DNA from 2 places in the Xylophilus sp. PBN-3R genome. Region 2 is predicted to be linked to the other one. Evidence: predicted binding sites of a transcription regulator. Region 2 holds the regulator's gene; the other holds the start of a gene.
The links. Region 2 encodes sigma-54, which starts transcription at its own class of promoters, with help from an activator protein. Its sites were predicted from a motif close to TGGCANGNAANCTGCTTT; they were not measured.
Positions count from the first base shown of each region.

Region 1: a site for sigma-54 is predicted at 1,935-1,952, ahead of AC3ANW_RS22400 (TorF family putative porin). Genes of this name have one in related genera too.

Region 1 is NZ_CM173225.1:4,730,481-4,734,688, forward strand. It holds gene AC3ANW_RS22390 (hypothetical protein) at 1-139, shown strand, start outside; gene AC3ANW_RS22395 (YifB family Mg chelatase-like AAA ATPase) at 190-1,728, opposite strand; gene AC3ANW_RS22400 (TorF family putative porin) at 2,011-2,739, shown strand; gene glnK (P-II family nitrogen regulator) at 2,797-3,135, shown strand; gene amt (ammonium transporter) at 3,161-4,208, shown strand, end outside.
Region 2 is NZ_CM173225.1:4,260,661-4,264,868, reverse strand. It holds gene lptB (LPS export ABC transporter ATP-binding protein) at 1-667, shown strand, start outside; gene AC3ANW_RS20335 (RNA polymerase factor sigma-54) at 811-2,370, shown strand; gene AC3ANW_RS20330 (DUF4197 domain-containing protein) at 2,387-3,040, opposite strand; gene AC3ANW_RS20325 (THUMP domain-containing class I SAM-dependent RNA methyltransferase) at 3,120-4,208, shown strand, end outside.

The sequences.
Region 1 (4,208 bases), 470 kb from region 2:
GATCAAACTTGCCCCGTTGGCCCTGATGGCGTGGCGCTGGTACAAAGCGCAAAAGGCGCAAAAGGCGCAAAAAGCCGCCGCTGGAAACGTCGCAGGTCATGACAGGACGACGTTGAACAGTTTCAATCGACATCGCTGAAAGACTGCAAATACGGAGGATGTCGTGGTCGGAAGGCGTTACGTCGACGGTCAGCCCTCGGCCGCCCGCAGCGCCCGCCGGTACTGCGCGGCTTCTGCCACATGCGCGACCTGCACCGCGTCCACGCAGGCCAGGTCGGCGATGGTCCGTGCCACTCGCAATACGCGGTGGGTGCTGCGCGCCGACCAGCCCAGCTTCACGGCAGTCTTCTGCAGGAAAGCCATGGTCCGGTCGTCCAGCGCGGCATGGATTTCGAGGTCGGCGGTGCGCATCGCGTGGTTCGAGGCGCCCTGCCGGTCCATCGCCTTTTGCCGGCCGGCATGAGCCCTGGCGCGGATGGCGGCGGTGTCCTCGCCGGGCGGTGCCTTCAGCAGGTCGGACGGCTGCAGCGCCGGCACCTCGATCTGCAGGTCGATGCGGTCCAGCAGCGGTCCGGAAATGCGGGCCTGGTAACGCACGATCTGCTCGTGGCTGGAACGGTAGGGGTGTTCGCGTGTGCCCAGGCCGCCGCAGGGGGTGGGGTTCATCGCGGCGATCAGCTGGAAATGCGCCGGAAATTCGGCCCGGCGGGCGGCGCGCGAGATGCTGATGCGCCCGTTTTCCAGCGGTTCGCGCAGGGCCTCGAGCGCCGACCTGGCGAACTCGGGCAATTCGTCCAGAAACAGCACGCCGTGGTGGGCCAGCGAAATCTCGCCGGGCCGGATCGGCGAACCGCCACCGACCAGGGCGACAGCGCTGGCGGTGTGGTGCGGCCCGCGGGTCGGACGAACGCCCCAGTTCGCCAGGTCGAAGCGGCCGGACAGGCTGGCCACGGCGGCGCTTTCCAGTGCCTCGTCCAGCGACATCGGCGGCAGCAGTCCGGCAAAACGCTGGGCCAGCATCGACTTGCCGGAGCCCGGCGGGCCGACCATCAACAGGCTGTGGCCCCCGGCCGCGGCAATCTCCAGCGCGCGTTTGGCGGATGCCTGGCCCTTGACGTCGCGCAGGTCGAGGTAGGTGGGTTGTGCGGCGAGGTCGAGTGGCGCGGGTCGGCACCATCCGTCCACTTCCGGCGCCTGCTCGGCCACCGCCGGTGGCAAGAACTGCCGCACCACGTCCAGCAGGTGGCGGGCACCGAAGATCTCGCGACCCGGCACCAGGGCAGCTTCGCTGGCGCTGGCGGTGGGCAGGGCCAGCCGAACCGAAGGTGATTCGCGCCGCAGGGCCAGCGCCATGGCCAGGGCTCCGCGCACCGGTCGCAACTCGCCCGAAAGCGAAAGTTCGCCGGCGAATTCCCAACCCGCCAGCAGGCTCGCCTCGATCTGCCCGCTGGCCGCCAGGATGCCCAGCGCGATGGGCAGGTCGAAGCGGCCGGAGTCCTTGGGCAGGTCGGCCGGCGCCAGGTTCACCGTGATGCGTTTGTTGTGGGGAAATTCCAGGCCGGCGTTGGCCAGGGCCGACCGAACCCGTTCACGCGCCTCTTTCACCTCCACATCGGCCAGGCCGACCAGGGTGAAGCTGGGCAATCCGTTGGCCAGGTGGACCTCGACCGTGACGGCGAGCGCCTCCAATCCTTGCAACGCCCGGCTTTGCACGATCGCAATCGACATTGGGTTTCCTTATGAAGAAAAGGGGAAACCCGGAATCTAGGGCATAACGGATATGTGGGTGAATATTCACTCAGCCCTCAAAAGGGGCGGCAGGGGGTGCAATGCCCCGGGATGGCGCGGTCTTGTTCACAAATAAGTACAAGATGCACGGTTGACATGGGCTTATGTACGGTCCTGGGGGCATCCCTGTCCACTTCGGGGCTACTTGGCATGGATCGTGCAAATTGCTCGGTGGCAATTTGTCACACACCCCCCAATTTTCACCCCCCGGAGAAGACAGATATGAAGAAAGCCCTGTTCGCGCTTGCAGCCGTTACCGCCGCCGCACTGCCACTGGCCGCCAGCGCCCAGTTGACCGCCAATGTGACGGCGATTTCGAACTACAAGTTCCGTGGCCAGGACCAGGATTCGTCGCGTCCCAACAAGGCTCTGAAACCCGCACTGCAAGGCGGCTTCGACTATGCGTTCGGCGACACCGGCTTCTACCTGGGCAACTGGAACTCGTCTGTCGACTTCGGCGCGGCTGCTCCGAACAACAGCATCGAAAGCGACTTCTACGGCGGCTACAAGATGACTGCCGGCGACTTCGCCCTGGACTTCGGTGCCCTGGCTTACATCTATCCGGGCTACGCCGCTTCCAAGACCGTCGAGCTCTACGGCTCGGCCGGCTGGGGCCCGCTGGTGCTGAAGTATTCGCACACCGTGTCCGACGACTACTTCAACTATGCCGGTGCCCGCACCAGCAACCTGAAGGGCCGCAACACCGGTTACCTGAACCTGGCCTTCGCCCAGGAAGTCGCTCCCGCCACCACCCTGAAGGTCGCCCTGGGCTACACCAACTTCGCCAGCGATATCGCTGCTCCGAACTATGTCGACTACAGCGTCGGCGGCGCTTACGATTTCGGCGGCGGCGTCTCGCTGACGGCCGGCATCGTGGGTGCCACCAAGAAGAACTATTTCGGCGACGTCAACAAGGCGCGCCTGATCGTCGGCCTGACCAAGGCGATGTAAGGACAGTCCGGCGGGCATGATGCCTGCCGGTTCCAAATAAATCGGAGGAAAGTCAATATGAAATTGGTGACAGCGATCATCAAGCCCTTCAAGCTCGACGAGGTGCGTGAAGCCCTGTCGACGATCGGAGTCCAGGGCATCACCGTGACCGAAGTCAAGGGCTTCGGCCGCCAGAAAGGCCATACCGAGCTGTATCGCGGCGCTGAATACGTCGTCGATTTCCTGCCCAAGGTCAAGATCGAAGCCGCCGTGGCCGACGACCTCGTCGAGCGTGTGATCGAGGCCGTCGAAGGCGCCGCCCGCACCGGCAAGATCGGTGACGGCAAGATTTTTGTGTACGACCTGGAGCAGGTCGTCCGCATTCGCACCGGTGAAACCGGCCGCGAGGCTCTGTGATCCGCAGGACGAAAGAAACATCGAAATGAAAAAGATCCTTGCTTCCCTCGTACTCGGCGCAAGCCTGATCGCTGGCGCTTCGTTCGCCATCGCCCAGACGCCCGCCACCCCGACCGGTGAAGGCGCTGCCGCCACTACGTCGACTTCCGCTGCGGCCGCCGATTCGGCCCCTGCCGCCACCGCGCCTGCGGCACCTGCTGCCGCAGCGCCCGCGATGGCTGCTGCCGCTCCCGCCGCCGGTGCAGCGCCCGCTGCCGAAGTGGTTCCGGCCGCCGGCCCCGCACCCGTGCCCAACAAGGGCGATACCGCCTGGATGATGGTCTCCACGCTGCTGGTGCTGATGATGGCCGTCCCCGGCCTGGCACTGTTCTACGGCGGCCTGGTCCGCAGCAAGAACATGCTGTCGGTGCTGATGCAGGTCATGGTCACCTTCTCGCTGATCGTCGTGCTGTGGTTCATCTACGGCTACAGCCTGGCGTTCACCGAAGGCAACTCGTTCGTCGGCGGTTTCGATCGTTTCTTCATGAAGGGCATCTGGGACAACGTCGCGGGCACCTTCGCCAACGGCGCGACCTTCAGCAAGGGCGTGGTCATTCCGGAAATCGTGTTCGCCTGCTTCCAGGCCACGTTCGCCGGCATCACCTGCGCACTGATCGTCGGTTCGTTCGCCGAACGCATGAAGTTCTCCGCCGTGCTGGCCTTCATGGTCCTGTGGTTCACCTTCAGCTACATCCCGATGGCCCACATGGTCTGGTTCTGGATGGGTCCTGACGCCTACACCGGCAAGGACGTGGTCGACGCGATGAACGCCAAGGCCGGCCTGCTGTGGCAGTGGGGCGCGCTGGACTTCGCCGGCGGTACCGTGGTGCACATCAACGCGGCTGTCGCCGGCCTGGTCGGCGCCTTCTGCGTCGGCAAACGCATCGGTTTCGGCAAGGAAGCCCTGACCCCTCACAGCCTGACGCTGACGATGGTCGGTGCCTCGCTGCTGTGGGTGGGCTGGTTCGGCTTCAACGCCGGTTCCGCCCTGGAAGCCAACGGCACCTCTGCCCTGGCCTTCGCCAACACCATGC
Region 2 (4,208 bases):
GGTGCAGAAGGGCGAAGTCGTCGGCCTGCTCGGCCCCAACGGCGCCGGCAAGACCACTTCGTTCTACATGATCGTCGGCCTGGTCCGTTCCGACGGCGGAGACATCAGCATCGACGGCCAGCCGGTCGGCAACCTGCCCATCCATCGCCGCTCGCGCCTGGGCCTGTCCTACCTGCCGCAGGAGGCTTCGATCTTCCGCAAGCTGTCGGTGCAGGAAAACGTCCGGGCCGTGCTTGAACTCCAGGAAGACGAAAACGGCCGCCCGCTGGGCAAGGCGGCCATCACCGAGCGACTCGACGCCCTGCTGGCTGACTTGCGGGTGGAACACCTTCGTGATTCGCCGGCCATGGCCCTTTCGGGCGGTGAGCGGCGCCGGGTGGAGATCGCCCGGGCGCTGGCCACGCAGCCCCGTTTCATCCTGCTGGACGAGCCTTTCGCCGGTATCGACCCGATCGCGGTGATCGAGATCCAGCGGATCATCGGATTTCTGAAAGAGCGCGGCATCGGCGTGCTGATCACCGACCACAACGTGCGCGAAACACTGGGGATCTGCGACCACGCCTTCATCATCAGCGACGGACGGGTGCTGGCCCAGGGCACGCCCGAGCAGATCGTCGACAACGCCGACGTGCGCCGGGTCTACCTCGGCGAACACTTCAGGATGTAGCACTTGGATCACCCCCAGGCTTCGCACTTCGTGTCTCCGCCAACCCCCTTGCAGGGGGCAGGCCGGCCGCTTCGGGCGGCCGTGCGCGGCGGCCTTCCGTTTTTGCGGCTCGCGCTACGCGCTTGCCTTTTGAAGGATTTCGGTTGAAGCAGGGGTTGTCTCTTCGGGTTTCGCAGCATCTGGCGCTGACGCCGCAGTTGCAGCAGTCGATCCGGCTGCTGCAACTGTCCACGCTGGAACTGAGCCAGGAAGTCGAGCAGATGCTCGACGAAAACCCGTTCCTCGAAGTGACGCACGAAGAGGCGGCGCGCGAGGAGTTCGGTGTGGCCCAGTCCGATGCCCCGGCATCGGATGACGACTTCCACGCCGGCAGCACCAGCGAAACCACGGTCACCACCACTGATAACACCAGCGATTCCGACGCTGAAAGCAGTGTCGAGTCCGAACCCAACTGGGACGGCGACGGCGGTACCGAAGTCGTGGCCGACGACGGCGAATGGGGCGGCGACGCACCGGCCCGCCAGAACAACCTGGGCGACGATGGCAATGTCGACGCCACCGAACTGGCGCGCAGCCAGGAATCGCTGACCGCCTTCCTGCACCGGCAGGCACTGTCGCTTCGTCTGTCGGCCGAAGACAGCGCGGCACTGCGTTTCCTGATCGAGTCGCTCAACGACGACGGTTACCTCGAAGACTCGTTGCCCTCGCTGGCGTTGGGGCTGGCCGGCAGCGAGGACGAGAACGCCGAAGAGGTCGAAGAACTGGTGCAGCGTTTCGCCGTTGCCCTGCGGCTGCTGCAGAACCTCGAGCCGGCCGGCGTCGGCGCCCGCGACCTGCGCGAATGCCTCACGCTGCAATTGCGCGGCATGCGCGACAACGGCGTCGGCAAACGTCCGGTGGTCGAAGCCGCCATCGCCATCTGCGCCCAGCCGATGGAACTGCTGGCCCGTCGCGACATCAAGCGTCTGAACATCGCCTGCGGCCTGGACGACGAGGTCACCCGCGCCGCCATCGGACTGATCGCCCGGCTGGAACCCAAACCCGGCCGGCGGTTCGTGGATGTCGAGCGCAACATCGTCATCCCCGACGTGCTGGTGCAGAAGATCGGCCGCGGTGGCCAGCCGCGTTTCCGGGTCATGCTCAACCCCGACGTGATGCCCAAGCTGAAGGTGCACGACATCTATGCCAGCGCTCTCAAGCAACACAAGGGCGAGGGCAGCGCCGCGCTGCAGCAGCGCCTGCAGGAAGCCCGCTGGTTCATCAAGAACATCCAGCAGCGCTTCGACACCATCCTGCGGGTGTCCAACGCCATCGTCGAGCGGCAGAAGAACTTCTTCGTGCATGGCGAACTGGCCATGCGGCCGCTGGTGCTGCGCGAGATCGCCGACGAACTGGGCCTGCACGAATCCACCATCAGCCGGGTGACCACCGCCAAGTACATGTCGACGCCCTACGGCACCTTCGAACTGAAGTACTTCTTCGGCTCCGCGCTGGGTACGGAGACCGGCGGCAACGCTTCCAGCACCGCAGTGCGCGCGCTCATCAAGCAGTTCGTCACTTCCGAAGACCAGCGCAAGCCGCTGTCCGACAGCCAGATATCCGACATGCTGAAAGAACAGGGCATCGAATGCGCCCGCCGCACCGTGGCCAAATATCGAGATGCACTGCGCATCGCGCCGGCCAATCTGCGCAAGTCGCTCTAGGCGGCGAGGTGTAGGCCTAGAACTTGAGGCCCTTCATGCCCTGCAGCAGGTTCTTGCCCGTTTCGAGCGGGTTGGCTCGCATGCGGGTTTCTTCACGGCCCACGTAGGTGAAGATGCCTTCGGAGGTCTTGTTGGCCACGTAGTCGGTCAGCTTGTCCTCGCTCATGCCCAGCGCCGACAGCTGCGAGGTCTGCTTCAGCACGCCGCTGCTTTGCAGTGCGCTGCGCACCAGCGGCTGCAGCTGCTTCAGGATCTCGGGCCCGGTGCTTTGCTTGAGGTAGTCGGTGGCACCGGTATCGCTCTTCACCATGCCGACCGCATCGGTCAGCGTGGCCTTGTCGATGGCGGCACGGAAGATGGGTTTGGCCTGCGCCGCAGCCTGTTCGGCGGCACGGTTCAGCCCGCCGTTGATGTCGCCCGTCAGGCCCGCCTTGCTGGCCAGGTTCATCAGGTCGCCGACGCCCTTGCCGCCCGCGCCCGGCAAGGCGATGCTGATGGCCTTGTCGGCCGAAAACGCGCCGGGTTTCGAAAGCTGGTCGAGTGCGTTGTCGGACGCCTGGCCCAGGATGTTCTTGAGCGCGGTGCCCGCGATCTGGGCCGAAGCCGGAGCCGAAGCGCCGGCCATCACGAGGACAGCGGCGGCGGCGGCAAAAGTCTTGCGCAGAATCATGAAGGTCTCCAATAGCGGCAAGCATTGTGCCCCTGCGTGACCGGGCCATTCACCTGTGGCGCGTATCCTTGCGACTTCCATGAATCAGATACAACTTTTCCTGCCCTGCGCCGCCGGCGTCGAGGGTTACCTTGCCGACGAAGTCCACCAGCTCACCGGGCTGGCCGGCATGGACCTGCAAACACTTCGCGGCGGCGTGCTGTTGCGGGCTTCCTGGCGCGAGGCAATGCTGCTCAACCTGCACAGTCGGCTGGCCCAGCGGGTGCTGGTGCAGCTCTCGCAGACGATGTACCGCAACGAGAAGGATCTGTACGAGGCCGCATCCGATGTCGCCTGGGAGATCTGGTTCACCACCAGGCAGACCTTCAAGATCGAGGTCACCGCCCAGCACAGCCCGCTGCAGAGCCTGAATTTTGCAGCGCTCAAGATCAAGGACGCCGTGGCCGACCGTTTCCGCCACAAGAGCGGCGAGCGGCCCGACGTCAACACCCAGTGGCCGGATGTACGTATCCACGCTCACCTGACCACCGACCAGGCCACGCTCTACATCGACACCTCGGGCGAGCCGCTGTTCAAGCGCGGCTGGCGCGAGGACAAGGGCGACGCGCCACTGAAGGAAACCCTGGCCGCCGCCATGATCGCGGCCAGCGGCTGGAACCCCCACGGCGACACCCCCCTGCCGCTGTACGACCCCTGCTGCGGCAGCGGCACCATCGCCATCGAGGCCGCGCAGATCGCCTGCCGCATTCCGGCCGGTGCGCATCGTCGTTTCGCGTTCGAGAAGATGCTGCCCTTCCAGTCGCATGTATGGCGCGTGCTGCTCGACGAGGCCGAAAACGCGGTGACTGAACCCACGGTGCCGATTTTCGGAAGCGACGTGTCGCACCGCATGGTCGACTTCGCCGAGCGCAATGCCGAACGTGCCGGCGTGGCGCGGGTAGTCGAGTTCCGCGGCGGCGACGCCCTGCAGCGCCTACCGCCCGCACCCGAAGGCGTGCTGCTGCTCAACCCGCCGTACGGCGAACGGATCGCCGTGGCCGGTGTGGCCGGCCAGCGCGCAGATGCGGTGGCGCGCCAGCCTCGCGAATCACGCGAGACGGCACAGGTCGAGGACGGAGGCGACTTCTTCCCGTCCCTGGCGACCCACTGGAAACGCAACTTCGCCGGC